Linked DNA regions of Acidisarcina polymorpha. Each later gene encodes a partner of the first gene's protein in a complex. Links are inferred from orthologs where the notes say so. Each region holds a gene or a part of one and is shown on either strand. Other genes may lie near its edges. The genes, in order: meaB and ACPOL_RS16435.

The links.
Region 2: the proteins of meaB (region 1) and ACPOL_RS16435 are in contact, whole or in part, in a crystal structure (PDB 8DPB), measured with the Methylorubrum extorquens proteins. The link is inferred for Acidisarcina polymorpha from one-to-one orthologs. Residues at the interface, in SOR26638.1 of Methylorubrum extorquens: Arg20, Ala21, Ala24, Arg25, Thr28, Ser32, Arg33, Arg34, His37, Thr98, Gly99, Gly100, Ser101, Ile102, Leu103, Lys106, Thr107, Ala110, Ala113, Ile114, Asp115, Arg116, Ala118, Phe119, Ile120, Arg121, Pro122, Pro124; in SOR27001.1 of Methylorubrum extorquens: Glu577, Glu578, Asn579, Asp580, Gly581, Arg582, Arg583, Arg585, His596, Ala604, Ser605, Ala608, Asp609, Gly611, Phe612, Asp613, Val614, Asp615, Ile616, Gly617, Pro618, Leu619, Glu625, Arg628, Gln629, Val631, Glu632, Asn633, Asp634, Glu661.

Annotation. Positions count from the first base shown.
Region 1 is NZ_CP030840.1:5,926,151-5,941,000, forward strand. What follows is about bases 5,821-8,739. They hold meaB (methylmalonyl Co-A mutase-associated GTPase MeaB), read left to right. Parts: upstream 5,821-6,753; coding sequence 6,754-7,725; downstream 7,726-8,739. Other genes in these bases: ACPOL_RS25300 (hypothetical protein), read left to right, coding at 5,821-6,703; mce (methylmalonyl-CoA epimerase), read left to right, coding at 7,772-8,179; tsaB (tRNA (adenosine(37)-N6)-threonylcarbamoyltransferase complex dimerization subunit type 1 TsaB), read left to right, coding at 8,179-8,739. Also shown: ACPOL_RS25270 (TonB-dependent receptor), read right to left, coding at 1-735; ACPOL_RS25275 (NIPSNAP family protein), read left to right, coding at 991-1,800; ACPOL_RS25280 (hypothetical protein), read right to left, coding at 1,819-3,264; ACPOL_RS25290 (hypothetical protein), read left to right, coding at 3,631-4,488; ACPOL_RS25295 (type IV pilus twitching motility protein PilT), read left to right, coding at 4,553-5,704; more of ACPOL_RS25300, read left to right, coding at 5,771-5,820; more of tsaB, read left to right, coding at 8,740-8,946; ACPOL_RS25320 (GNAT family N-acetyltransferase), read left to right, coding at 8,943-9,473; ACPOL_RS25325 (DUF465 domain-containing protein), read left to right, coding at 9,529-9,738; ACPOL_RS25330 (phosphatidylserine decarboxylase family protein), read left to right, coding at 9,953-10,618; pssA (CDP-diacylglycerol--serine O-phosphatidyltransferase), read left to right, coding at 10,615-11,427; ACPOL_RS25340 (Asd/ArgC dimerization domain-containing protein), read left to right, coding at 11,456-12,493; ACPOL_RS25345 (endonuclease III domain-containing protein), read right to left, coding at 12,663-13,355; ACPOL_RS25350 (tetratricopeptide repeat protein), read right to left, coding at 13,352-13,726; ACPOL_RS25355 (flagellar motor protein MotB), read right to left, coding at 13,799-14,635; ACPOL_RS25360 (flagellar motor protein), read right to left, coding at 14,656-14,850. UniProt on the Escherichia coli protein: Binds and hydrolyzes GTP. Likely functions as a G-protein chaperone that assists AdoCbl cofactor delivery to the methylmalonyl-CoA mutase (MCM) ScpA and reactivation of the enzyme during catalysis.
Region 2 is NZ_CP030840.1:3,857,525-3,872,349, reverse strand. The notes cover bases 11,767-14,660. They hold ACPOL_RS16435 (acyl-CoA mutase large subunit family protein), read left to right. Parts: upstream 11,767-12,379; coding sequence 12,380-13,942; downstream 13,943-14,660. Other genes in these bases: ACPOL_RS16430 (hypothetical protein), read right to left, coding at 13,959-14,660; ACPOL_RS16440 (hypothetical protein), read left to right, coding at 11,858-12,337. In the rest of the region: ACPOL_RS16495 (DUF7948 domain-containing protein), read right to left, coding at 78-3,194; ACPOL_RS16485 (tetratricopeptide repeat protein), read right to left, coding at 3,653-4,201; ACPOL_RS16480 (DUF4260 family protein), read right to left, coding at 4,255-4,656; ACPOL_RS16475 (HlyD family secretion protein), read right to left, coding at 4,653-5,717; ACPOL_RS16470 (ABC transporter ATP-binding protein), read right to left, coding at 5,714-6,481; ACPOL_RS16465 (ABC transporter permease), read right to left, coding at 6,513-7,316; ACPOL_RS34160 (ABC transporter permease), read right to left, coding at 7,344-7,637; ACPOL_RS16460 (TetR/AcrR family transcriptional regulator), read right to left, coding at 7,656-8,315; ACPOL_RS16455 (catalase family peroxidase), read right to left, coding at 8,589-9,542; glgC (glucose-1-phosphate adenylyltransferase), read right to left, coding at 9,936-11,189; ACPOL_RS16445 (hypothetical protein), read right to left, coding at 11,366-11,719; more of ACPOL_RS16430, read right to left, coding at 14,661-14,696. UniProt on the Escherichia coli protein: Catalyzes the interconversion of succinyl-CoA and methylmalonyl-CoA. Could be part of a pathway that converts succinate to propionate.

The DNA.
Region 1 (14,850 bases):
ATTCGCTCCCGCATTCCGCCCATATTCGGCGCTATAAGTGTTCAGAAGCACCCGAAATTCGCGGATGGCTTCGACGCCGAGCTGCACTCCGGCCGGCCCCCCCGGGTAGGTGTTGAACCCGGGATCGTTGATGTCGCCGCCATCGAGATTGAAGTTGTTCATGGTCGGACGGGATCCCTGGACCGCAGCCTTGGTGATCCCACCCTCTGAGAAAGGGCTGGGTCCCGCATTCGTGGTTGGCAGTACACCTGGCTGCAGCAGCGTCAGCTGAAAGAGATCACGCCCGTTCAGTGGCAATTCGCGAAGGATATTCGCGCTTACCACGGTGCTCATCTGCGAGGTTGTGGTCTCGAGAATGGGACCAGCCTCGGTCACGACGATCTGTTGTTCGACCGAACCGACCGGAAGATCGGCATCGACGACTGCCTGCTGGTTGACTAGCAGATTGATATTGGATCTCACCACGGTCTTGAAGCCGTCGTGCCGGACCACGACTTCATACCCACCAGGCTGCAAGCCCGCGATGTCATAACTCCCGATCGAGTCGGTGCGCGATTCTCGAGTGGTTCCGGTCGCCAGTTGGCGTACGGTGACATGGGCATCGCTAATTAGCGCGCCGGAAGCATCCCGGACCGTTCCCAGGATCTCGGAAGTAATGCTCTGACCGCCAGCAGGAAGCAGGTGGGTCGCAAACACGAATATCACAGGCAAGGCATGACGCAAAGCGTTCTTCACATTCGATCCTTGAGAGAATGCAAACGGCCGCCTATAGGACAATTCCCAGTCGATTGAATCTGACGCATGTGCCGGACATCTGACCCCGCGCCTTTGCTAAACAAGCTACACGCTCCGGTATCTAAAGTGGAAATCTATCTTAGTAAGTCTATGCCCGGGGCGAGTGGAGGATATCATCCTGTCCCTTATAGGATTCAAGGCCCTTTCACCGAGCAACAGAGTGACTGGCAAAACACGGTGGTCGCTTGCAGTAGAATGGTGCATTCCTCGGAGGTCATCATCCAACGCCGACAGTTTCTCGCCGCCAGCCTGGCTACTTCAGCATTAACCCTTACCCGCAAAGGAAGAGCACAAGCGGCGCCAGCAGCCTCTCGCGAATTTTATCTGCTCCGACGCTACGAGCTGCAGTCGGGGCCACAAACGAAGCTCACCGAGAGCTATTTCGCAACGGCGCTCATCCCGGCGCTCATGCGCATGAAAGTTGGTCCAGTGGGCGCTTTCCAACTCACCATCGGACCGGAGACGCCAACCTTTTACCTGCTCGTCCCGGGCAACTCGGTCGAGTCCTTAGCCACTCTCGATCTGCATCTCGCCCAGGACGAGCAATTTCTCAAGGACGCGGATCCCTTCTGGGCCGCACCTGCGACAGCGCCATCGTTTCTTCGCGTCGAGAGTACCTTGCTTGCAGCCTTTGAGGGATGGCCGAAGCTGACTCCGCCGGCCACTGCAGCCAAACGAATCTTTCAACTGCGAACGTACGAGAGCCCTAGCGACCGTGACCACGTCCGCAAGGTCGAGATGTTTAATCAGGCCGAATTGGATGTCTTCCGGAACGCCGGATTTCATCCCGTTTTCTACGGCGACGCCCTGATAGGTCCACGCTTGCCAAAGCTTACCTACATGTTGAGCTTTCCATCGATGGAAGAGTTGAATGCCCGTTGGGCGGTCTTCGGTGCCGATCCGAACTGGAAGAAACTCTCTAGCTCGCCCCGCTATGCCTTTGAAGAGATCGTAAGCAGCATCACGAACCTGATTCTGACGCCGCTTACCTGCTCCCAGATCTGAAAACCACTTGAGCCGGGCTTAGAGCGTTTTGAGAAAGGCGATCAAGTCTGCCCGTTCCGAGGGTTTGAGGCTGAGTCCAAAGGGATGACCGGGAATCGACCGTGTCTTGCCGTCGTAGCCTTTGAAACCAGTCGGGATGTAGTCAGGCTCGAGGCGAGCGGGATTGAACCAATCCTCTAACGTGAGAGCCGAACCATTGTGGCCGAAGGGCCCGCGATACCACACTCCCCGGAGTGAGGGGACCTTGTAGTACCCAGTACCTTTGTGGGTTTGCAGGGTGTAGCGCGGATCGACGCCTATATGGATCGGCATCACCTCCGCTGGGGCTGCGCTTCCGGTAAACCCCTCTACTGCAATCAGCTTGTTGTTCGTGTAGAGCGGCGGCGTGTGGCAGACGCCGCATTTCTGTTGGGCGAAGAGGATCTTTCCGCGAGCCGCTGATGCGTCCAAGCGGTTTGGATTCGGCGGGGGTTGCAGAGAGTAGAGATATTTGGCAAGCGCATAGAGTTGTCCATCACTATAGCGGGCAGCTGGAAGCGGCGGCTCGGTCTTGTCCGGCCCGTACCGGTCGGCCGCAAACATATCCTGAGCGAGCGAACCATAGCGCATCAGGTCCCCGATATCACGTTGACGGACCAATCCGGTGTGGTCAAGGAAGTGCCGGTCCCGAACCCCAATCAGATCCGGGATTTGCGGAGGCAGCAAGATACTCGTGTTGGCGCGGGCGGTGACGCCGGGCGGGATCGCCTCTCCGGCTGCAGCCAGCTCCTCAAGACTCATCGATTCGGGCAGCCGGTTGATGTCTCCTGGAACCCATGGCACTTCGAACTGCCGGGCGAAGCCGCGCACCTGGGCGAGGACCTTGCTCTCGGGCATAAATTTTGCCGAACTCCTCAGGAGCAGCGCTCCTTCACGATCGTTGGGGTTGTTGCCTTGCCCTCCAGGTACGACCGTACCGTCGGCCAGCACCCGGGTGTGGCAGGTGGCGCAGCTCATTGACCCCAATTCGACAATGCCCTTGCGCCGGACCACCCAGCGAGCGAAGGGTATCGTTCCATCCTTCGCCACCGGCATGCCGGTCTCCTTGAAAAAGTTTGGATCGCGCAGGTTCTGCTCACTGAAAAATACCGGGTGCAGCGAGGTGGGCGCATTGAAGACGATCTCTCCCGCAGCGATCCATGCATCTTCATCTCTGGGCGCATTTACTGGGAAAATGATCTCTGGATCCCGCGTCTTGAGCCAATCCCCATATCCGGCCGGTTCGCGTCCCGGGGCAAATACCGGATAGGACTTGTAAATGACTCGCTCTGAGATTTGGTAATATCGGTCCCGATCAAGGTGGACCGGAGAATATTCCGGGTTTGCGAGCGGCAGCTCGAGTGAGTGAATGGCAGTCTGGTCCCACGTTTGGGGGGTATCGGGGGCCAAGGCGAACAAGGCCAGAAGCAGCGCAGCGTATCTCATATAGGGCCGCTAACCGAGGGCGAAAGATGGAGGCTACAACCAACAAGGAACGGGAAATACCAGGAAACCTTAGCACATGCCCGGCTCAATAACCCGCGGGGCGGTCTTGGCGCCGCGCAACTTTGGATTTACCGGTGTGTTTAGTTCTAGGGGATATCGTGGTGAGCTCGGTGGGATTCGAACCCACGACCCACGCATTAAAAGTGCGTTGCTCTACCGACTGAGCTACGAGCTCACTATTTACCGCTACTTTCAAATTAACACAGACATTCTGCATCCCATGACTAAGCTTTCGGCGTAACACCGCCTATCGTGAATCCCTCAACCATGCGGTACTATCGACAGACTGGATGAACTATTCAAAGTATGACCCCATCTTTCCGCAAGTTCTTTGACCGGTGGTTTCTCACCATTTCCGCTCTCGGATTGCTGGCGGTTACCCCATCCACTTCCAAGAGCGCCGAGATTGCCCCTCAGTCTCTCATGCAGAACGGCTTCCACAGCATGTACAACCTGGATTTCTCTCAGGCGACGCAGGACTTCGATGAATGGCAGAAGCAGCATCCTCAGGATCCAATGGGGCCAGTCGCCCATGCCACTGCTCTTCTCTTCGCGGAGTTTGCCCGGCTCGGCGTGCTGGAAGCTCAATTATTTGTTGATGACAAGAGCTATGAAGACCGTAAGAAGCTTACTCCGGATCCGAAAATCAGGGATCAGTTTCAGAATCAGCTGGCAATGGGCGATCAGTTGGCAGCCGCCGCGCTGCTCAAGAATGCCAGCGATACAAACGCACGGTTCGCCAAGGTGCTTTCGCTTGGCTTGCGCTCCGATTACGCGGCCTTAATCGAGAAACGAGATCTTGCCGCCCTGAACTACACAAAGCAAGGACGTGAGGACGCCGATCTGCTGCTCAAAGAGAAGCCAGACGCCTACGACGCCTACATCGCCCTGGGGGTTGAGAATTACCTGACCGGCATCAAACCCGCTCCGATCCGTTGGATGCTTCAGATGGGTGGAATGCAGACCGACAAACTGCAGGGAATTGAGCAACTCCAGAAAACCGCTGATCACGGGGTTCTGCTCGCGCCCTTTGCCAAGCTGCTCCTTGCTGTGGCCGCGTTCCGTGACAAGGACATGAACAAAGGCTGCAACCTGCTTCGGGGGCTGGCCTCCAGCTACCCGAAAAACCCGCTCTATTCTCGGGAGCTGGTGCGCTGTCATTGACCCGGCGAGGGTCCTCGTTTGCGACGCTTATCGGTCGCTGACGATTTACGATAAATGAACGCGCATGAGTGCATACGAGAGCGAATTATCCCGGCTTGTCGACGAATTGAATCGTTCCGTTCCTGGCGTGCGCAGCGGGGAACGCACCTCGCTCGATCAACTACTTGCGCTCGCCGCGCAACGCAATGCCTCTGACATGATCCTGGTCGTCGGTTCGGCGATTGCGCTCCGGGTCAATGGCGGCCTCAGTGCGGCGGCGGGTAAGCCGCTCACACACGAAGACATTCGCGGCATGTTGCTGCCCCTCCTGACCACGGATCAATCTGAGGAACTACAGCGCGAGAGGTCCTTAGACTTCTGCTTTGTGCGGAATTCTATTGGCCGGTTTCGCGCCAATTTTCACTATCAGCGCGGGACTTTAGCGGCCAGCATACGCCTGCTTCCACCCCAGGTGCCGTCGCTTGAGTCGCTGCACCTGCCTTCCGTGCTCGCCCCGCTGACGGAGCGTCGCCAGGGGCTCATCCTGCTCACCGGTCCAACGGGCTGCGGCAAGACTTCAACCTTGGCGGCCCTGATCGACCTAATCAACGGTCGCCGCCGCGACCACATCATTACCATTGAGGATCCCATCGAGTACCAGCACATGAATAGGGGATCGATCGTCGAACAGATCGAGGTTGGACATGACACCCCCAGTTTTGCTCAGTCGATTCGCGCTGTGCTACGTCAAAGCCCGGATGTGATTTTGGTAGGAGAGATGCGCGATGCCGAGACGATGGCGGTTGCGCTGACCGCGGCCGAGACTGGCCATCTCGTCCTTTCTTCGCTGCACACCAATGACGCCGCCCAGACGGTTTCTCGTATTCTCGACACTTTTCCTAGTTCGCATCAGCCGCAGATCCGGCAGCAGCTCTCGTTGGCGTTGTTGGCGGTCATCTCCCAGCAGCTGGTCCCGGCCGCTGATGGTAGTGGGCGCTATCCGGCGATAGAAGTCATGCTTGCGACAACGGCGATCCGTAATCTGATTCGTACCGGTCAGGATCACCAGATACGGTCCCACATCTCAGTCGGACGGGCGGACGGGATGTTCACCATGGAGCAATCACTTGCCGAACTGGTACGCGCCGGCCGCATCCTGCGCGAGACTGCTTACGCCCACTGCTACAACCAGGCTGAGCTGCGCCAGCATCTCGACACCCCTTCACGGCATTCCTGAGGGACTGTAGCTACTTTTATCTTGAAATTTCCTTAGAAAACGGCAGAATGCATAGGGAAGAATCCAATGAAAAAGCCGGTCGCCCTACTTCTGTTGGTATTTGCCACGCTCTCCCTCCAAGCCCAGGATGCAAGCACCGCGCTGAGCCAATTCTTTGAAGGCAAACAAGTGGTGGTGAAGATCGATATGCCCGGCACGCAACAGGGGATTGACATCTATCCAGGCAAGCCAAATGCTTTCGACGCGAAGGCTTATGGCAAGCGGATGAAGAGCTTCCCGGCCTCGCTGCGCAGCGGCGATGCGGTCATGATCACTACCGTCAAGGTGAAGGATAAGCTGATCGAGTTCCAGCTAGGCGGAGGAGGCTTCGGCACTTTCGGGGACGACACCAACACTGCCGTTCAATTCACTCCGGCGCCCAAAAGCGATCGCGAGAAGGACCTGGAGAATCAACTCAGCAATACCGACGACTCCGATCAGAAAAGCCGCATTCAGCGGGAGTTGGATTATCTTCGCCGTCAGCGGGAGCGTGACGATCAACGTAACCGCGCTATCGCCCAGCAGGCTGCACAAGTCAAGAAAATGCAGGTCGATGACAGCCGGATGAAGGGCGGCTCCCGCTTCAACTTGAAATACGACGGCAAGGTTCCTCCCAACGTGACTCCGCAGGACGTAATCGCGGCGTTGTCCCCCTACGTCAGCTTTCCAGCCCAGATGACTGGAGGGTCCCCGGCTGATGCAGTCCCACCCCCGGCGGCCACCCTCCAGCCGGCGGTGATGTCACAGAGCACCGGAGCATCTTCGGATCCATCGCACGGCTTGCAAAAGGGAATGCATCAGGACCAGGTGCGAGCGCTGCTGGGAAATCCGACAAATGTCACCGACACCGATCATGACGGTCTTCATGTCCACTCTGAAACCTATGCTCAGGGAAGCACCCTCATTCACGCAGAATATGTGAATGGCATTCTGGTGCGTTACTCGATGGACGTTCACTGAGCAGTCACAAAGCCGTCATGACTGAGCTGGCGATATGATCGCTGCTGAGCATGACTGATGCAATTGAAGAGCTGATTGAACAACTTCGGGGCGGCAGCGTCCGCGCTTTGTCCCGAGCCATCTCCGAAGTCGAGAACGGCGGGTCGCTGGCTCCAAAAATCCTTGCAGGTTGCTTTCCATATTCTGGACGCGCCTTGAGGGTCGGTATTACTGGTTCCCCAGGGGCAGGCAAGAGCACTCTGGTTGACCACCTGGTCACGCAATACCGCAGCCAGGGAAGAACCGTTGGCGTGGTCGCCGTCGATCCGACGAGTCCCTATTCCGGGGGCGCCATATTAGGGGACCGCATCCGAATGCAGGCCCATCACGCAGATTCCGGCGTTTTCACTCGCAGCATGGCGACTCGCGGAGCTCTGGGCGGCCTGGCGAGTACCACGGCAGATGTTGTCTCCATCATCGAAGCCAGCGGCAAAGACGTCATTCTCATCGAAACAGTCGGCGTAGGTCAGGACGAAATCGACGTCGTTCGTCTGGCGGATGTCTGCGTTGTCGCGGTGGTTCCTGGGATGGGTGATGATATTCAGAGCATGAAAGCGGGAATCATGGAGATTGCCGATGTCCTGGTCATCAACAAAAGCGATCGCGAGGGGAGCGACCGTCTCGAACAAGAGCTCCGAGCGATGCAGAGTTTGGGTCACTCGTCCAAAGAACCGAATTTGGATGTTCACATTATTCGCACCGTAGCCATCACTGGAGACGGAATCGCCGAGTTGCAATCTGCCATCGGAGCACAGGAACAGTGGCTGGGAATGGAAGGACGATTGTTCGCAAGGCGCTCGGCACAATGGCGAGAGCGCATCTCGAATATGATCAGGCAGGAAGTGCTACGCAATATCCAACGGCCAGGCGGGGGCGAGGACGAGTTTGCGAAGCTGGCCGAGGCGGCCGCTGCCGGCACCGTCAATCCTTACCTGGCGCTGCCCAGGATGATGGAGAGATTGCGGCAGGCTGCTCGGAACTAAGAGAAAATGGCAGAGAAGATTGACTTAAGGAGACCAAGACAGAATTATGGCAACGATCGATCATTTAGGCATTGCGGTCAAGAGCATTGCGGCCGCTCGCGGATTCTACGAGTCGCTGGGGCTATCGGTGGTGCGGGAAGAAGAAGTGCCCGACGAACAGGTGCGGACCGCAATGATTCCGGTAGGCGAAAGCCGGGTCGAGCTGCTTGAACCCACCAGCGACGATTCTCCGGTGGGACGGTTTCTGGCGAGTCGAGGCGAAGGCCTTCATCATGTGGCCTTTCACGTCGACGATATCTCGGGAACCCTCGAAGAACTCAAAGCCAAGGGTGTGCGGCTGGTAAACGACGATCTTCAGATCGGAGCCGGCGGTCATCTGTATTTCTTTGTTCATCCAGAGAGTGCCGGCGGAGTGCTGGTAGAGATCTGTCAGGATTCGATCGCGGACGTCTGATGCTTTTAGCTATCGATACTTGCGGGACCTTGGGAGGAGTGGCGCTCGGTGAGTTGACAGCCCACCCCGCCACCCGGAGCTCCGAACCAGCGCAGGTGCGGCTCGCGGCCGCCCGCGAACTTGCGGGCAGAAGCTATTCCGAGCAGCTTATCCCGACCATCTCTGAGGTGCTTGCAGAGACTCGCGTGGGACTTCCGCAGTTGCAGGGTATCGTCGTCATTCATGGTCCGGGGAGCTTTACCGGGATCCGCATCGGCGTCAGTGCGGCAAAAGGTCTTGCTGAGGCTCTCGCCGTCCCGATTATTGCCGTTTCTCGCCTCAGGCTCTTGGCTCTGAAAGCCCAGGGCACGGCGATTGCCGTCCTCGACGCAGGTCGCGGCGAGTTTTTTGTGGGCGTCTATCAAGACGGAATTTGCGTTCAGGAAATTCTACTGACCCGCGAAAATTTGATGGAGGCGATGACGAACTGGAAGTACCCGGTTCTCGTCTGTGAAAACCGAGTTTTTGAGTCCCTATCGGAGATCGGGCCACGACTAGTCTCTGCACCAGCTGCGATCGACGCGCTTGCTGCCGGTGCAAACCGGTTTCTCGCCCAGGACTTCGACGATACGGCCCTGCTAGACGCCAACTATCTGCGTCGTTCTGAGATCGAGATGCTTGCCAGGATCGCCGAACATGCAGCACTGCGGGCCGCTCCATCGTGTGCTGACCCACGCCCTGCTTCGGTGTCGGTTGACTCGGCACCCGCTGATGTTCATCAAAGATGAGCGATGCGATTCGCATCCGGGCTATGACCGCCGAGGATGTGGAGGCGGTGATCGGGATGGAGCGGCAAACCGATACTGCTCCGCATTGGTCCCGCGACGACTACCTCTGCTGCCTCGAGCAGAATGCCGCTATGGCTCTGCAGCGGTTTGCCCTGGTAGCAGAATCGGGGTATTCCCTGGCAGGCTTTCTCGTCTTGCGCCTGTTAAAACTTCAGGGCGACTCCGAGGCGGAGCTGGAGTCGATCGTAGTCGCTCCTTTTCTGCAAGGGCAGGGAATCGGTAGACGGTTGATGACCGCGGGCCTGCAACTGGCAAGATCCCAAGGGGCCCGGCGCTTTTCTCTCGAAGTGCGAGCCTCAAACCAGGCGGCAATCCGCCTTTATCAGAGCTTTAAGCTAGCCGAAATTGGCCGCCGCCCGGGATATTTTCACCTTTCTGAGGAAGATGCTGTCCTAATGAGCATCAATTTGGAACTGGAGTTACGCGAAACCTTCGCACTTTCAGAATTTCCTCAACAAGTGGATTGAAAAGATCAGGCGACCGGAGTGATACTTTCATACGTCTTATGGAAAGAGGTGTTGCATGAAGGTAGAAACAACCGGAACGCAAGACGACGTGTCAATCCAGCAGCTGCAAGAGGAACACCGCCGGTATTCTGAGAAACTTGATGGACTCTCCCACAGCCCCTATCTATCAGCTGAAGAGCAGATCGAGGAAGTCCGCTTGAAAAAACTCAAACTTCGTGTCAAAGACGAGATGATGGGCCATCGTCCTTTCATTCGCTTCAACTAGCCAAGCCCTGGATTACGGCAGCTTCGTCACCCATTCGTGCTGCGGCGCCTGGACCACTGGACGCCGCAGGGGAATGGCTTTTTGTGTCCCATAGAACGCGCCAGCGCGCGTTACGACGCATTGACCTTCATCGCGACCTATACGCACCTATAATGGAAGAGGGCAGGCTCAAAGCCTGTGACATTCAGGAATAGAAGGTCGCTAACTCAAGTTCATGGTGCGTGACGGATATTTTTATGGCTTCGGCCTGCTGGCGGTCGCCGGGGCGCTGATCTGGTGGACGGGAGGATGGCTGTGGGCGATCGTTCCTCTTCTGCTCGCCGCGTTCTTTCTCTGGTTCTTTCGCGACCCGGCGCGCAGAATTCCCTCCGGAGCTGGTCTGATTGTTTCTCCTGCTGACGGGGTAGTAACCAGCGTTGAACACGTTTCGACGCTCTCGGGCAAGCAAATTAAACTGAGTGTCTTCTTGAGCGTCTTCGATGTGCATGTCAATCGCTCCCCCTTAAGCGGGCTGGTGCGGGAAGTTCGCTACGAAAAGGGTCTATTTTTGAATGCAATGAACCCGGCTTCTGCAGACAAGAATGAGCAAAATACCGTGGTTGTCGAGGGAGATGGCTGCCAGATCGTCTTCAAGCAGATCGCGGGTCTGCTGGCGCGGCGGATTGTCTTCAATAAGCGGGTTGGTGACCGGGTCGAGCGCGGTGAACGCGTAGGCTTGATCAAGTTTGGTTCGCGAGTCGATGTGCTGCTGCCAGGGAATGCCGCTGTTTCGGTAAAAAAAGGCGATAGGGTCAGGGGCGGCGCATCGGTGCTGGCCAAGGTGCCGGTGCCTACGCCCTTGTCCGGCGAGCCGATGATCGCCGGGGAGAGGAGAATTTGATCGCCCGCCAACGTCGGCGGGGCCTCTTCATTCTGCCGTCTGTTTTTACCGCCGGAAATATCGCTGCGGGTTATTACGCCATCACTCAGAGTTTGGAGGGTTCGGTGCTGGCGCCGCAGCACTTCAACTACGCGGCTCTGGCGATTGGGTTCGCAATTCCGTTCGACGCGCTCGACGGCCGCATTGCCCGCATGACCAATACCACCAGCGAGTTCGGCAAGGAACTCGATTCACTCGCCGACGTGATTACCTTCGGGGTAGCTCCGAGCATCCTAGCGTTCAGCTGGGGTTTTCGCTCGCTCGCCTTGGAAGGATATTCAGACATCCGGCAGCGCCTGGTGCAACTGGGAGCCTTCATCTGTTTTCTTTTTCTTATCTGTGGCTCGGCAAGGCTCGCGCGCTTCAATATCAGCCACAATCCGGTTGCCCTCAATCCCGGACGCGGGGACCGGAAGTACTTTGTGGGCATGCCGATCCCGGCCTCGGCAGGGATGATCGCCGCTGTCGTGCATTTTTTCCGAGGCGAGCCGCTGGCGGTCTGGTGGATGTCCGTACTGTGGATGGGACTGGTCGGCCTGATCGGCTTTCTCATGGTCAGCACCTGGCGATTCTGGAGCGGCAAGGAGATTAACCTTTTTAATCGACATCCCTTTCGTTTGTTGATTTTGCTGGGCGCATTTGTCTATGCGCTGGTGGTTTTTTCTCAGGTATTGTTGTTGCTCATGGCTGCTTTTTATACGTGCTCGGGGATTTTTTCCCGTGCTGCCTACTCCTGGTCGCGAGGACGAAAGCCCGCGAACGCTGCTTGAAAACCTCAAACATGTGAAACGAGACTTAATGCCTGAGAATTATCGGATTGCGATCGTCGGTGCTGGCTCCCTTCGCGGCAAGGAACTCAACGAGGCGCTTGGTGAATCCGCGTTTGCAGCGTCCGACTTTGTGCTGCTGGATGATGAGAGTTCGTTGGGCAAGGTCGAGGCGGTGGGGGACGAAGTCACTGTGGTGCAAATGATCGATCCACAGTCATTTGATCACGCGGATTTTGTTTTCTTCGCTGGAGACGCCGGCAATACGCTAAAGCACTGGAAGAGCGCCTCCCGTTCTGGCGCCAGCATTCTCGATCTTACTTACGCGCTCGAAGGCGAACCCGATGTATTGGTGCGTTCTCCGTGGGTGCGCGAGGAGCTGAACGGTCTTTCCTCAGGAAAGGCAACTCCCGATCTCAGAACGCCGGCGATCGTGCCGGCGCATCCTGCCGCCGTCGCGCTGGCGCTGTTATTGCTTCGCGTCAAAAAGGTGGGACCGGTCGCCAGCGCCTGGGCCACCGTCCTCGAGCCGGCCACGGAACATGGCCGCTCCGCCATGGATGAGCTGCATCAGCAGACCATCAGCCTGCTGTCCTTCCAACCTCTGCCCAAGGAGACCTATGACGCTCAGGTGGCCTTCAACCTGCTGCCAGTTCTCGGCGAGGAAGCGAAGGTGGACCTCGGTGCAACGGAATTGCGTATCCGCCGCCATTATGGGTTGCTATCCGGGGGAGGACTACCTCAGGTGAGCGTGCAGTTGATCCATGCTCCCGTATTCCACGGTTATGGCATTTCTCTCGGCATTGAACTGGAGCAGCCCGCCTCTGTTGAAGAATTAGAAGCAGCGCTTACCGGCGAACATGTCGACGTGGTTCTCGGCGATCAAGATGCACCCAGCAATCTTAGCACCGCTGGAGAAGAAGACATCATGGTGCGGGTGCGAGGGGAAGAAGGACGGCAACGTTTCTGGATTTGGGCAGCCGCCGACAACCTGAAGCTCTCAGCCCTTAACGCGGTGGCTTGCGCACTCGAATTGCGCAAATTGCGCCCGCAGGGAAAGGTCCAATGACTGGCGACAACTAGTCAGGCGGACTATCGCTGGCGCACGGTTCACGGCTGATGAAAAATTCCGTAGAAAGAAAAAACCCGGCCAAATCGGCTAGCAGCCTGGCGATGGTTCCTCTTTCGGGTACTAAGGACCTGCGCGGCACGGCAAGGATATGAAATCTTCAATGAAGCTATTTAAGGAACGGACCTGAAATGGGCAAGAATTCGGCGAGCGGGCAACCGTCGCACTTCGGAGTGGGTCCGCAGTGGGTCTTTCCCACCATCACGACGAGCGCGTGAAACTCGTTATAGTGCTGGACGATCGCATTCCGGTCGCCTTCTGGATAGCTTTCATTTAGCGCGTCTATTGCGAGCGCCTGGATCTCCGAGTAAGTTGCCTTCGCGGGTAAGAGCCTGTGCCGAGTGACGATGCGGCGGAGGTATTCGTCAACCACCATGGCTGGATGACCCAAAGCATATAGCAAGATGGCATCGGCGGTCTCAGGTCCAACTCCAGGAAGGGCGAGTAGCTTCACCCGGGCAGTCTCGGGCTGTTCGGCAGCAAGCTGACTTAACGAACCCCGGTATTCGCGGTCGAGCAACGTGACAAAGGCCTTCAGCGCTGCAGCTTTTCGCACCATAAATCCCGACGGGCGGATCAGCTGGCGCAACTCCTCGTCGGGCAATCCACGAACACCGTCGATGGTCAGCGAACCATGTGCCGCAAGGTTCTGGATTGATCGTTCTACGCCTTTCCATGAGGTGTTTTGGGTGAGATAGGCCCCGACGATGACTTCGAAGGAGGTGGCTGCCGGCCACCATTGCTGGGGACCATAGACGGCAGTCAATCGGAGGTACATCTGGCCGAGCCGCGCCTTCCTCATTCTGGCGATCCGGCTCCGTTTAGAGTTCGCAGCTGCTGCTTCCAGCCGAGCAGTTTGGCTTTGAGGGCTTCGGCCTCGGCTTCAGGAATTCTTCCTTGATGCTGATAGAGAATCGACAGGCTGGTATGTGCAAGCGGATCTTCTGGGTCGCGCATGATCAGTTCAAGCGCCGTATCGATCGCGCGGCGGTAGTCGCCCGAATCCTGAAATGCTCGGACCAGTCCATGCATTGCGTCCAGGAATTCCGGATCAATCGCCAGCGCCTGCTGAAAATGGCGAATTGCCGATCTGCCGTCGTTTCTCGCAACGCAATCCAGTGCCTGGTCGTAGAAGCTTTCAGCCTGTTTGCGGATCGCGCTTTCGGAAGTCATGCGTACTCCCATGATAAGTTTCCATGATAAGTTCTCCGATGAGCACACCAGAAATCTGGAACAAAGGCGCCCTCAATGCCGCGAAACAACGCTTCCATGGTGGATGACGCCGGCAAGGGCAACCGGAACCTGCGTCGGTATCGATAGCTCCGGGTGACTGCTCGTCCGCGGGAGCACGATGATGTCCACCCGCCGATTCTGGCTGCGGCCGTCAGCGGTGTCGTTGGGAGCAACCGGGTGAAACTCCGCATACCCTGATGCCGACAGCCGGTAGGGCGCGAAGCTGTCGGCGACGAAGATTCGCGTCAGCCGGGTCGCGCGGCTGGTCGATAGCTCCCAATTCGAGTCGAACTGTTCGGTGTGGATGGGAACGTTGTCGGTGTGCCCTTCAATGCGGATGTCGTAGGGAGAACTCGCCAATGCAGTTGCAATTCTATTCAGGACGGGCAAGGAATTCGTATGAATTGCCGCCGAACCGCTATCGTAAAATCCCGCTTCCCGAAGCGATATGACCAGCCCGTCACGGCCGATCTTCATCGAAACGACGTGTTCTGCAATCTGGGTCGAGAGCATCCCGGAGAGCCGCTCCTTTAGCTTCTCCAGATCCACTTTGACCGCCGGAGGAGCCATCAGTTCCTCTCCCGAGACAATGTTCATCGGGGTAACCGGACCTTCCTGGTTATGAGCGAGTCCGGCAGCCCCGTTCTTAGTTGGCGTCTGTTGGAAGAGGCCCAGAGTGCGAAAGGCCGAATCGATCGAATCAGCCATCTGCACCTGCTTCTTCACGTCGGCCTTCGAGGTGGCATACATCACCACAAAGAAAGCGAACATGAGGGTAATAAAGTCGGCATATGAAACCAGCCAGCGTTCATGGTTGACATGCGGCTTGTTTTTCTTTCGTCTCATCATTTCGGTTTCGGATCGGCCGGTCAGGCGCGTACCGGCGACTTGCGGTTCTTGTCTTCGGAGAGGAAGCTCTGCAGCTTAATCTCAATCATGCGAGGGTTCATCCCCTCGAGGATAGACACTACCCCCTCCAGCATCATCTCCTTGTAGACGCGTTCTTCCTGGATGCGGATCTTCAGTTTGCCTGCCGAAGGTAGCAGAATCAGATTGGCCGCTCC
Region 2 (14,825 bases), 2.1 Mb from region 1 along the record:
CCTGTTTAACTTGTGTTCGGTTTCAACCGCCCGGACCACCGTGGCTGAATACCCACAGTGACCTGCGATAGCCGGGTTTACTGGTTGACCTCCTGAGTGATGCCCATTCCGCTCGCCGCATCGGTAGCGCTGCCGGTATAGATAGCAGCGATGGCATGGGCATCCGGCGTCAAACCCGAAATACTGAAGCTGGCTACACCATGGACCAGCGGAGCCGTGCCGACAATCACGCTTCCATTCTTAAAGGACACGCTGCCGGTAGGGGGCCCGGATGCCGCCGTAACCGTGGCCGTGAACTTCACGGATTCTCCAACGGTGGAAGGGTTACTCGAGGAAGTAAGCGTGGTCGTCGTCGCAATGCTACCCGGCGCAATGGTGTAGGTGGCCGTCGCGACCGCACTCTGTGTATCTCCGCTCTCCACTGCAATCGCTTTGACGGTAGTCGTAGAGACGATAGAGAACGGGGATTTGTATATCGCCGAGGAACTGGTTGGCGGAGTTCCATCGGTGGTGTAGTGAATGACCGCGCCCGGCGAAGAACTCTCAATAGCTACGGAGAGTGGAGTGATATAGGTGCCGCCTAATTTCGGGAAGGTTGGGGCTGCGATCTGGCCGGTGATGTTCTCGGTCAGCCCATCGCCGCTGGAGGAGTAGGCCTTCGGGTCTCCAAGATAGCTGGCGCTGACGAGGTGAGTACCCACGACGAGGCTGCTGGTTTCATAGGCAGCAGTGCCGGAGCCGTCAAGGGGGACGTGCGCCACATTGACGCCATCCACGATGAAGCTCACCAGTCCGGTGGGGGTTCCGGTTCCGTCGACCGGAGCGACCGCAGCAGTCAGTGTGACGCTCCTGCCGGCTGGAGCCGGGTTGCTACTGGAGCTGAGCGTGGTCGTTGTGGCGCCGTGAAGAGCAAATTTCGCGAGGAACGCAACGCCCGGTTCCGTTTCCAAGACACCCTTGGTAATCGGGAAGTCGTTCGAGATTGCGAATGCCCCAAGATACACATTCCCTAGTCCATCGATGCCGACCCCGTAGCGGGAATCCCCGTCATAGCCGCTAGCGCTCCCTCCGAGATAAGTCGAATAGACCAGCGAGGAGCCGGTCGGATTAAGACCGGTCAAGTAGACGTTCCCTCCGGAGCTGTGGTTGACACTCTGGAAGGCGTCAGGAGTTACCGGGAAGTTCGTTGCGGTTGTGAACCCAGTCACAAAAGCATCCCCTTGGGCGTCAATGCCGAGATCATCGATGTGTGCACCGATAAGGCTCGACTTAGGAGCAAACTCCGAACCGCCTAGGTAGGTAGAGTATGCCAGCGCCGTGCCCGCCGGATTCAGCTTGCTGACAAATCCAACTACGGTGCCATCGTTTACTTTCTGGAATGCAGTAGAGGTTACGGGAAAGTCTGTAGAGACCGCGTCGCCGGCAACGTAAGCGTAGCCTTGCTGGTCCACCGCGATGGCATGGGCAACATCACCGGACAACAGCGACTGCGCAATGAATGAAGCGGAACCACCAAGATAGGTGGAGTAGATCAGCTCGGTGCCCGTGAGATTGAATTTAGAGACAAAGGCGTTCTGGCCGCTATAGCTAGCACCCGTGGAGACAGCGCGATTGGTCGTTTGTAGCGCACCGGGGGTTGTCGGAAAGTGTGTGCCCGAGGTACCGCCGCAGACGAAAGCGTGCCCCACGCCATCTACGGTAATGGCAAGGCCATAGTCTCCCCGGTAATCTGCCCCCTTCACAGGACTGCCTCCGAGGTAAGTCGAATACAAGAGATTCGTTCCTTCAGGATTCAACTTAGTGACAAAGGCGGAATTCGCACCGTTATTCTTGGCCGCAGTTTGAAAGGCGCCTGGAGTCGTGGGAACGTAACTCGGCGGATAGAATTGTCCATTTGCCAATCCGGTAAGGTAAGCATTGCCTGCTCCGTCTACAGCAACTCCGTTGATTTGGGCGGTGAAACAGGTCGAATAATCCAAAGCATTCCCCGTGGCATTTAGCTTGAGGACGAAGTAGCTCTCTACGTTGGGGCACTCTTGGTAGGCTCCAGCAGTTGTCGGAAAGCCGGCAGAGGCGCCCCCGGTGACATAGACATTGCTTGCCGGGTCGATCGCAAGCGCAGAAGGATAGGTGCCGCCATCGGAAGGGAAAAATGCCGTATAGTCAATCGCCGAGCCAGCCTGATTCACCTTGGTGACGAAGATCACTCCCGATTTGCGACTCAGCGAGCCTCCAAGCGCACCGGATTGCGCAGGAAAGTCGGTCGAGTACGTAATCCCGGCAGCGTAAACGTTGCCGATCGCGTCGGCCGTAATCGGAGCCTCGAGTTCGGTAAAGCCACTCCCGCCAAAGTAGGTCGAATACGCCAATGTCGGGTCGATCACCAGTTCCCGGCTATGGTCATATTGGCTTAGATCGAAGCCCACATCATTCGTCGTCAGTAATTTGAACCGTCCATCCACGGCCTCCCGCTGGCCACCTTTCAACTGGTAGACCACCGGTTTATGGAAGGCAACTTCACCGTTCTTCGCGCGGATCGTCAAGTTACCGTCTGCATCGATCTGGAGCTTTTCAGCCCCCTCAAAATGCAGCCGCACTGGCTTAACGTCTGCAAGTGGCGCGACTACGAAGTCGAATTCCAGCTGCTGGTGGTTGCCGTAGTAGACCAGATCGACGCCCGGATAGACGCCGCTGTACTTGACCTTGGCGTAAGTTGGCACATCCGTCCGCCATTTTGTCCGGTCGCTACTGAGGAAATAGTTGTTTTTCCCCGGCAACGGATCTGCTCCATCGACCCGCAATCCATGTGCAACGCCGGCAAGCTCCATCCGCACCACATCGGTTTCAGCGGCTTTCGCCTTGGCTGGCACGTTCCGAAGCTGGCCGTGAAGGCGATCCAGCTTCGGGCTGGCCGGATCTCTTTTGGTCAAGGCGAGGACCGCAGATGTGTCGGTGAGAAACAACGAATATCCTTGGCCGCGGGAGAGGAACCGAACCTGAGAATCGGTCTGTCCCTGATTCCCTTCAAAACTTAATGGCAACTTGCCGTAGTTGGTGGCCGGCGTAGACACTCCGCCAGAGGTTTGAATATGGCTTTGTCCGGAGCTTGCCGCGGAGGGATCGGTCCCCTGTCCGGAGGCTGCAATCTGGCTGATGGCTAAGAGAGTGAACGCGACTGGAAGAGAAGATTTCACAATAGCTCCTTTTGGGGGTTAAGGAGAGCGGCAGCGAAACGCTGCGCGACTGCCTCGCAATGGGTTGTTACCGGAAGGATTTGGCCGTTGTAGTCGACGGCTCTCGAAGCGTGGAGAAACGATGCGCTGATTCGCGTCGAATGTCAACCGTAAGCCCGCTCTGCGGCGGGGTGCTTAGAATTCGGTTTACGCACGAGTGTGCGTTGTAGACCGCTGCTCAACGACCACATCTGGAAGGTGGTTGGTGTCGGTAGGTCGAGAACACTAAAACTGATTGATTGGCGGAGAGGGGGAGATTCGAACTCCCGATACCCGTAAAGGTATGGCTGATTTCGAGTCAGCTGCATTCAACCGGGCTCTGCCACCTCTCCGCGGTCGCCGACACTCTTTTCAGTCTACCGTCGAAGCAACCAGCAAGCAACATCGCCGGCAATCGCTGGCATGCGCCTCTTGAGAACTCAGCGCGTTTCAGCCACTGTCAGCTTGCCTATTTGCTCATCGCTCTCCGCTACACCGGCGTCCACTTCCACATACGCATAAAGCTCCCGCGCCTCTTGCCAGAGTTCGAGCGCTTCTTCCCGGTGCCCAGTCTCTTGTTGAAGAAGCGCAAATCCGCGAATCGCATTTGCCAAATCGAGCGGAGGCGTATCTTCCTGGCCGCAGTAAATATCAAGGGCTTCCCGGTAATGGGGTTCCGCCGGCGCCAACCTTCCTTCCTCGCGAAGGATGTCGCCCACATGGCGCACCGTCTGCGCAAGGCTCAACGGATCGTTCACCGTGCGAAAGAGCGCCGTCGCTTCTTCGTAGCATTCCCGCGCACCTTCGGTCGCTCCCAGGTCTCTTTCCGTTGCTCCCAGATTGGTCAACGATTGCGCGAGCAGACGCGGGTTGTTGGACTTTCGGTAAAGAGAAACTGCCTCCGTGAAGGCTTCTTTCGCGTCCTCAAGGCGGTTTTCTCTACGCGCGTTGTAGCCGCGCGTCAGTGGGGATTCGGGTCGATTGTCCATGCTGGCGTCAGCCTATCACAAAGTCCCCGCGGACTCGCCCGCTTGCCCTGCAGTCAAGACATAGCTGACGCTTGGATGTGGGTCCGGCTAAAATTGCCCGGGGACTTCAAACCATATCCCAGTAGCCGGTCGAAACTGATATGCGAGAGCCAGATCAAAGATGCCTGTCCCGCGACCCCGGATTGATACTTCCACGCCAACAGCCCGAGCAAGAGCGGCAAGATGTAGGTGTGTACGATGTTATAAAAAATCACCGCAGCGGGCCGCGAAGTCGCTTCCTTCTTTTGTCCAAGATATCCAAGCAAGGCGATATCCGGAGCAAGGAACCATAAGAAAAAGAGCCACCATTTGCCGGGATATAAAGAACCAAAGGCCACGCAACTCACCACCAAAGCGATCAAGCCTTCGCCGCGGAGAAGAACATCGACGCGCATCCCGGCAGTCTCCGTATTCATTGTGCATTCCCTCCTGTATGCACAAAAGCGTCCACCCGTAGACCGACCGGCAGATCTGCCCCCGAATCTAACTGGATGAGCGTTTCCAGGATCTTTGTATCGACCTTCTCTGTAGGTTCATCGGTCTGCACGTTCTTTCTTCCTAACTCCTTGCCGACCCGAATGACATGGCCCTGAAATCTTTCTCCTCCATAAGCGTCGGCGGTGACATAAGCAGGTTGCCCAACCTTCACTTTGGCGACATCGGTCTCGTCCACATCCATTCGAACCCGGAGGACGGAGTTATCTCCAATCGTCACGATAGGATCGGGCACGGTTGAAGAATTACTCACGCTCTCTCCCGAACGATGGTGCTTGCGCAATACAACTCCATCAATCGGCGACCGGATCAACGTCTTCTCATATTTCGCCCGCGCTTCCGAAGCCTCTGCTTTGGTAAGCGCCAGCGCCGCCTCCGCTGCCGCCCGGTCTTCTTCGCGGGGCTTATCGTCGACCAGCGAGTGATGTTGAAAAGCTTCGTTGTAATTCGCCAGCGCTACGTCATATTGGCGGACATATCGCTCCTGATCCTCGCGGGAGACAATGCCGGCGTCGAAAAGCTGGTTGCGACGGTCCATCTCCGCCTTAGCATTTTCCATGACCGCCTTGTTCTGTTCGACCGTGGCATAAGCCTCTCTCCGCTCCTGCGTGCGGGCGCCATTGATCACCTTCCGCAATTCGGCCTCACGTTGCTCAACGGTTGCTTCGGCGGACAAAATCGCTGCCCGATAGTCAGCATTCTCTAGCTCCGCCACTATCTGGCCGCGGTGAACGAGGTCGCCCTCTTCAACCAAGACCTGCTTCAGTTTTCCACTCAACTCCGATCCAACCTTGATGTCTTCGGAGACTGGCTCGACCTTCCCCGGCCCAGCAACATACCGGCTTCCCGCCATACTGACTTCTGCATGCTGTCCACTTTTGACGGAAGCGGCCTTGACTTGTCCTGACCGCTGAAAGCCATTGACCGCAACTGCAGCCGCAACCAAGCCGACCCCCCCTAACATCCAATATTGTCTTTTCATACTGCCCCCGTATAAGCGGCATCCGCGCTCTCCGAATGCGTATTCGATGTTTGTGACGAACACTGTGACAGAAGACCTTGCACGTTCTGAGTAGCCACGATCCGCCCGTCCTCGATGCGGACGATCCGGTCGCCCATGTCCAGAATTCGGTTATCGTGGGTCACGATCGCGACAGCTCTATCCCGCTGGTGAGCCAGATCGCACATCAATTGCATCACCGTCCGCCCGGTATGAGAATCCAGCGCCGCTGTCGGTTCGTCAGCCAGCAGCACTTCCGGGTCTCCGGCCAAGGCCCGTGCCAATGCGACCCGCTGCTTCTGTCCGCCGCTCAAATCGGCGGGTAGCGTATTGACTTTCTCTGAAAGCCCGACTTCCGCGAGCAGCTCTCGAGCCTGCCTTCTAGCCCGTTGCCCTCGGATGCCCTTTAAATCGAGGGCCACTTCGACGTTTTCACTCACCGTCAACGTCGGAAAAAGATTGAAGGCCTGGAAGACAAAACCAATATGCTGCAGCCGGACCGCCGGCAAGTCTCGCTGGCTCATCGTTGTCGTTTCGATTCCAGCGACCCGCACACTTCCTGAAGTCGGCCGCAGAATGCAGCCCATGATCGACAAGAGCGTGGTCTTGCCGCTGCCCGAGGGACCCATGAGAAGCAGCACTTCTCCGCTGCAGACGTCGAGATCAATCTCCTCTAGCGCCGATACACGCATTGATCCCTCGGAATAGACCTTGCTGACTCCTCGAACCCGAATCGCTGGTTGCATAGCCAACTCTTTCTGTTACGGGATACGTCACTCAGTTCTTGAACACCATTGCCGGATCGATCGTCAGCACCTTCTGAATCGAGACCGTCGCCGCAATCAGGCACATGGCTCCGGTAAGAAAAAACATCACCAAGGCCGATTGCCATGTCAGGATGATTGCCGCGCCGCCGGTCGTTCCGCCATGCACCACCACCAGGCTCACCATCATTCCCTGCGCGTAGCCGAGCACCGCCGCAATTGCGGCCTGCTCCAGAATGATCCGGTAGATATAGCTGTTCGGCGCGCCCATCGCCTTCAGCGTCCCGTACTCGCGCAGATGATCCACGGTCGTTGCATAGATGGTCTGGGTGACGACCACAATGCCAACTACGAGTCCGAGCGCCGCGGCGATCAGCACCGAAACCCCCGCTCCTGTGGTGAACATCCAATATCCTCGCGTCATCGCACTAAACCGTTTCGTGGTCAGCACGTCTACGTCGCGCAATCTCCGCTGCAAGCTCTCCCGCAGGGCTTCAAGGCCAATGCCGGGAGCCGCCTTGATGAGAATGAAGACTGTATCCGGCTCCTTCAAGTTGGCTACCTGCTGCGCGTTCTTGAAGGTCATGAACACATACGGCGAAGTCGTAAATGACCGGATGCCATGAGTGAACCCGACCACTCGCACGCGATGGCCATTGATCTCGACGACCTGTCCTAGCTGCTTCAGACCGAGCTTGTCCTTATAAAGCTCATCGATCATCGCCGCGTCCGGAGCCTTCAGGTCTGCAGTATTCCCGCTGACAACGTTCCATGGCGCCCCCATCTTCTGATCTACATTGAAGCCCACTACTTGCACGCTCTCGAGGCCGCCATCTGGCCGTTTTCAGCTGCCGAATCGTGCAATGTACTTCTCTGCCGACGAGACACCCGGCGTTGCCCGCACCTGGTAAAGCTTGCGTTCGCTGAAAATGCCGCCCTGTTCGATGTAGGGAATGCGCTGCGACGCGACCCAAAGATCGGCGCCCGAATGATCGATCAGGCCCGTCGTAGTAGTACTAAATCCGAGGAACAGCCCCAGCTCCACGACCATCAGCACCACGGCAAAGGTGATACCCGTTAGGGTGACAATAAGTCGGACTTTATCGTGAAAGAGGTTCCGTCTTGCGATCGGGGGCATGGCTCACTTCACTTTCCCTTAGGGCGTCTTCGTGAGGTCGGGCAAGTGCTCACTGGTGCGGGCCATGCCATGCATGATCGCCTCCAGCATAAGATCGCTGCGCTCCCGGAGCGAACGCCAATCGATGGCGTCTGCCTTGCACTGCGTTATTTCGAGTGCTGCCACTCCGTGCACTGCCGCCCAGATTGTCTGGGCCATGAGATCGGCATCCGTCAGTTCCAAGCGGAACAACCCCTCCCGCATGCATTCGACCAGAAGCGACCGCACGTAGGCATAGGCGTTCTGATCGGGATTGCCCCTATTCTTCAGTTCTTCCTCGCCGACCGGAAGGTTCATCGGCGTCATGAACATCAATCGGTAGTGGTTGGGGTGCGCAACGGCAAACTCGATGTACGCTCGCCCACAGGCTGTGAGGCGTTCCTTCGGATTGCGAATCGTCGAGAGCTCTTGAAAAACGGCCGCCAGTGCGGCAAAGTCTCGCCCACATAGTTCCTTAAAAAGCGCCTCTTTATCTGCGAAATGGAGATAGATGGCGGTAGGCGAATAGTCAATCCTGCGCGCCACTTTGCGCATCGATACACCTTCATACCCCTGCTCGACGAATAACTCGCGGGCCGCATCCAGAATCAACTCCCGAATCTCCACTCGCTCCCGCGCTCGCCGCTCTTGGACTGTCATGATCCCCTGCTTAACACTGTTCACTAAACACTGTTACCTATATGCACAGTGTTCGAGAATTTCTAGGCCTCTTCAAACAAAATTTGCTCTCAGTGAGTAATACAAGGAAGCAAGTCTTAAGGGAACGGCGGACAAGTGCTCATCTCGGCGCGAAATCGAACGGGTCCACAGTTCAAGTCGACGTGCCATATTAGCGAAGACCCCGACAGCCGTTTTCTGGAGGAAAAACCGCTATGGCAATCGAAAGAACGTCGAAGAAATGTCTAGGAAGTTCTATCCCGCCTCGGGAGCTGCCCGGCGACGACGTCCACTGATGAGGTAAACGGCCGCTCGCACTTCCAGCAGAGGGTCCCCCGACGGCTCAATTCCCTCAATCCTGGGTATGGGATCGAAGATGATCTGCTTCTGTTCGTGGTCGCTATCAGCTACTGGTGCGGTCAGGGCAATCGTTCCCAACTCGAGCAACGTTCGATCTTCCGGCCAGTGAATCGTTGCGTCATCGACGGTATCTCCGTCGTTAGCAAGCTGCACCAGGATCTTGTACTCGACCGGTCCCGAGCCAATCCTGCTCTTAATCTCGTCGAACAGGTAGTCTGGACCTTTGGAAGCAACAACTGCATCGTCAAGGTGTTGGTTGCCGGCTGCGGGAACTATTCGGTAGCGGCCAAAGCGGGAGGCGCCGTCGGCGTTGATGAAGCGGAAGGCAGTTACGCCATAATATGTCTCAGTCGCAAAGCTCACCGGCGCCGGCTTCGGCGTCTGCACGTACGCAAGCGCGGCTGGGTGTGACGCTAAGAATGCCCCCAGCGGAGAAGCCGGAATGTTGGTCACATCGCTGGTCGCGATCGCCCGTAAAAGCTCCAAAAACTCCTGGCCGGTGTGCGTCGGAAAGCCGTCCGATGAGTGACTCACAATGTCGGTGTGAACGTGGGCGGCCAAGTTGAAGCGGATGGCCATGCCGCGAGGATTGGCATTCGGATCGTTGTCCGGAATGAGGGGAACTCCCGTGGAGTTGGAAAAACGGACAGTTACCGGCGTAGAGCTGCGAGCGATGTGGGGAGCACGAGTCAAGGTGGCGGCCCCTGGCGAAGGAGTGAATGTCCCAGTAAACATCGTGCCCTTGGCGTGTGCCGGTCGAAAGCCCGGATGTTCACCAAAGATGGCGTCGAACTGTTGGATCAAGTCATGGCTCAGCGCTAGTAATTTCTCATCATTGGGTAGTGGCATGGCTTCGCTCCTTGAACGTAATTCGGTGTAGCGCGATTAGCTGTCACAATGGATTCGCATCTGTCGCGAAGAGACTCACTTGTTGTCAATCATGAATTCGTATAAGCATGAATTGTTCGAAGCTATGAGGTTCGAAGTTTCATCCGCACACGTAGCCCAGAGAGGCGGCTACGCGGCACTATCGCACTGTGCGGCCTCGATTCCACGAAGAGCGAGATGTCGCCGGGGCGTAGGATCGATCGGCAACGAATGAACAGGTAAGTCTTATGGTTTCGCCCGTCGAACCCTTAAGTCTGCAGCAGCACCGAGTTGGCCTCGGTGGCGATAGCGGTAGAAAGAAATTCTAAGCTCCCTCAACATGCCTGAGCTAAACTGCTGCCTCTGCCGAAAGCCTTAGCCCTGCCGCATGAATTCCGGAGAAACCGGACTCTCGTAGAGCGAGTAATCCCGAGCGACCACGGTCAGTCCCGAGGGCGTCACAAAATAATTCCGCCGATCCTCGTTCTGGTCATAGCCGATCACCGTTCCTTCCGGAATATGGACGTCGCGATCGATGATCGCCCGCTTGATGCGGCAATGCCGTCCGATGTCGACATGCGAGAAGATAATGCTCGAATCGACTTCCGAGAATGAGTTGATGCGGACATCCTGAGAAAGCACGCTGTTCCGCACCACCGCTCCTGAAACAATGCAGCCCGCGGAGATCGTGGAGTTGATCGCCATTCCCGTGCGCCCCGGCTCGCCAAAGACAAATTTCGCCGGCGGATATTGCCGTACCCGCGTCCGCATCGGCCAACTCGCGTCATACAAGTTGAACATTGGCGAGACCGAAGACACATCCATATTCGCATCGTAATAGGCATCGAGTGTGCCTACATCCCGCCAATAGAGGGTCTCTTTTTTATTTTCATCGACGAAATTGTAGGCCGTCATCTTGTACTGGCCTAAGATCGCCGGCAGGATGTTATGGCCAAAATCATGTTTCGAGTCGGGGTCCTCGGAATCTTTGATCAGGGCGGGCAACAGGACATCCGTGTTGAAGATGTAGATGCCCATCGACGCATCGACCATTTCTGGATTGAACGGTGAACGCAGCTCGGTACTCGTCGGCTTCTCTAAGAAGCCAACCACCTCGCCGTTCTTGCCGACTTCCACTACGCCAAATCGTTTCACTTCGTCTGGTCGAACCGGCAACGTCGCCAGGGTCACGTCCGCGCCGGAGTCGACGTGGTGCTCCAGCATCTTGCTGTAATCCATTTTGTAGATGTGGTCGCCGGAAAGAATGAGCACGTGCTTGGGCTGCTCAGCTCCGATCGAGTAAATATTCTGGTAGACAGCATCTGCCGTGCCCATGTACCAGTTGGCGCTCACTCGCTGCATAGGCGGCAAGATCTCGATGAACTCACCGAGTTCCTGGGCCACGATTCCCGTCCAGCCTTCGCGGATGTGGCGATTCAGCGAAAGCGCTTTGTACTGCGTGAGAATATAAACCCGCCGCAGACCCGAGTTGATGCAGTTAGAGAGCGTGATGTCGATGATTCGATAGTGTCCGCCAAACGGGACGGCTGGCTTCGCCCGGTCGCGAGTCAACGGAAATAGCCGTTCTCCAGCGCCGCCAGCTAATAGAACTCCAAGCGTATCCCTCATGCTGTTGCCACGCCCCTGCATATCTGCTCACTATTCGAAAATTCGATTTCCGCCAGACATTCTCGTTCTCTTACGGAACGAGCGAGTGTAGCACACGAATGCAACCCGTATCATGTACGGTCAATGCATGGCTTCACGCATCGGACCACATCCCCAGATTTCTTTCACCCGGACCGCTATGCCTCGGTCTGGGAGTCTCCCGCACTCTCACCCTCAACCGCGATCCGGAGGGAACGCAGGAAGCTTACATCCTGAAGTGTGAACTCACCCACGTTCACTACTTCTCCGTCCGCGCCCTCGCCCTCAGCCGGCGTGGTATTGCCTGAGCCAAGACGCTTGGATGGCGGCAGGATCGCGCCGGGTTGCTGCTCCACTTCGTTCAGGCCGATGGTCGCCTCTAACATCAGGAGCACGTCAAATCCCTGCTTGCGGATATCCTGCACGACGCTGGCAATGTCCTCTGATTCCGAAACGGTTTCATGGATCGCCTCCCCCAGTTTTTGAATCAAACCCCGCAGGCGCTTATTCAATGGCCAGCCCCATTTCCGCCTGCCGGGCGCGACCCCGGACAGACATATATTTTCACTACCTTACTTCTGATGATCCAGCACCGCAATCCGAATCGTCCTCACCAGAAAAGAATCCTGTCCCACTGATAAAATTCCCACATGGCTGCGGAAACTTTTGGGCGAAAATTAGGGATTGGCCTTCGACTTGCCGCAAAAGCAGTCCAGCAGCGGGCTACCGCAACCCCTGCGCCTTCAGCGGTGAACGCCCCGGCATCAGTCGGTCAGGGGTCATACTCGAGAAAACAACCCATCTCAACTCCAGCCACAATCCAGGCTGCAGCCAAGGCAAAAGGAGTAGCTCGCGGCGCCAAACGGTTCGGCGAGGCGGTCTGGGGGCCAATGGCCCATACCGGCGGCGTCCTTTGGCTGGAGATCACTGGCTTGTTCTTCGCCTTGTTTTTCCTTTTCTTCGCGCAGAACGTCTACAAATTTCGTTTTTCTTACAAAAGCGGCCCCGACCACACCCACTTTCTCATCTATTCGGTCTTGACCGTCCTCTTTGCCGCCTTCACGTTCAGCCAGTTCTTCAAGGCCCGGCGCAAAGAGCAGAAGAATCGCGCACGCCGAGCAGAGCGGTAGCTCGGTTTTAAGTCGCAGATAAATCTGCTATGGTGCGCGGTGATGCGTGACCAGCCCTTCTTCACCCAGCAAGATCTTGACGACGCTAATTTCGATCCACACCGGGATTTAGGGGAGCCGGGTCAATTTCCCTACACACGTGGCATCCAGCCCACCATGTACCGCGGCCGGCTGTGGACCATGCGCCAATATGCCGGAATGGGCGATGCCGAGGCCTCGAACCTACGCTACAAGTTTTTGCTCGCCAACGGCACCGCCGGGCTCTCCGTGGCATTCGATCTCCCCACCCAGATCGGGTACGACTCCGATGATCCGATGGCGCTCGGCGAAGTCGGCAAAGTCGGCGTCGCTATTGACTCCATCGAAGACATGGAGCGGCTCTTCGCCGGCATCCCCCTGGACAAAATCTCCACCTCGATGACCATCAACTCGACGGCCAGCATCCTGCTTGCTCTCTACGTTGCTGTTGCTAGACGACACAACATCCCCCTCGGAAAACTCTCCGGTACTGTACAAAATGACGTCTTGAAGGAATACATCGCTCGCGGCACCTACATCTACCCGGTACATCACGCGCTGCGCATCGTCACCGACATGCTCGCCTGGACCACGACAAACGTGCCTGAATGGAACACCATCTCCATCTCCGGCTACCACATGCGCGAAGCTGGCTCGACCGCCGCGCAAGAACTCGCCTTCACCCTGGCCAACGCGATCGCCTACGTCCAAACCGCCCTCGATGCCGGCATGGAGATCGACGCTTTTGCGCCGCGCCTCTCCTTCTTCTTTAATGCGCATAACGATCTTTTCGAAGAGATAGCCAAGTTCCGCGCCGCTCGCCGCCTCTGGGCGCACATCATGCGCGACCGCTTCGCCGCCAAGAATCCGCGCTCCTGGATGCTCCGCTTCCACACCCAGACGGCCGGTTCGACACTCACCGCACAGCAACCTGAGAACAACATCGTCCGCACCACGCTGCAAGCGCTTGCGGCGGTGCTTGGAGGCACGCAATCCCTGCACACCAATGGCTACGACGAAGCCCTGGCCCTCCCTACCGAGGAGGCCGCCCGCATCGCCCTCCGCACTCAGCAGATCCTCGCCCACGAGTCCGGAGTCGCGCAAAGCATCGATCCCCTCGCCGGCTCTTATTTCCTCGAGTCGTTAACTAACGACATTGAGCGCCAGGTGCAGGAGTACTTTGCCCAGATAGAAGCCATGAGCGGCATGTTAAAGGCGATCGAACGAGGCTGGGTGCAGCAGGAGATCCAGAACGCCGCTTATCGTCACCAGCAACAAGTCGACTCCGGAGAAGTAGTCGTCGTCGGAGTCAATCGCTACTCCCAAGAAGAAGACCCGGACATCCCCACACAAACAATTGACGAGAACCTGGAACGCCAGCAGGTGGATAGAGTTCGCGCCCTGCGGCTTCGCCGGAACCAGCAGCGTTGTCAATCTGCAATCGACGCTGTGACAGATGCCGCCCGCAATGGAGCCAACCTGATGCCGGCGATTCTAGAAGCCGTAGAAAGCTGCGCTACCGTTGGCGAGATCGCTGGGGCGATGCGGAAGGTGTTCGGCGAATACCGGGAGAGTGTGGTTGTCTAGTCTGCTGCAAGGTCGCTCACTGCACCGGAGTCTCATCGACCGCCTTATACCCCGCAGGCACCTCGAACAACTTTGGATCCGGCTCGCCACGCTTCACTTGGGTCACCGAAATAATCTGCGCGCCGGTGCGAGGGTCTTCATGCTTCATGAGCATGTTTAAGTGCAGATCCTCGGAATACCAGTATTGGTCCTTGATCATCAACGGCTTGCCGGTGGTGCTCACTGCGGCGGTCACCGTCTTCGTCTGCAGGATGCCGTGGACCGCGACCGCTTCCATCACGCTGCTGCCCAGATCTTCCTCCTTTATCTCTGGAGACAATGGATGCGACGGCTCTTGAGGTCTCTGTTGAAGCACCATCTCATGGGCGAGATGGGTAGAAGGAATGAGAAAGACGCTCATCCGCGTCTGCGGATCGTAGAGATGAACGGACAACAAGGACGGCTCCCCTGCAAATGTAACCGGCACCAACTGCCGCCGCTCATTGTAAATTCGTCCCTGCGCGTCGCGGGCGATCCGGTTCGTCGTCTTGCGCATCGCAGTCTGGCCGTTGTCCAGTTCCACCGTCGTCTGGATGTCGACGACCGCCGAGAACGGTGCGTTGGGAACCGGCGTCACAAAGACTCCCGGCACTCTCGTCTGAACACCTCGATAAGGATGCTCGATCGATCCCTGCGCCACCTGCCCGTAAGAAACGGGCGCGGACATCAAAGCACCGAGCCACAATACACTGGAAAGAATCACAACTCTTCGCACAGGCGCCTCCGCAAGCAAGAGTCAGCGAAAGTTTACCGCAAAGGCTACCGGGATACAGCCACTCTTTTGGCCGCATCGCTGTCGGTGTCCCGCAAGCGGGATAATACAGCCGCAGAGTCACTCATCGAG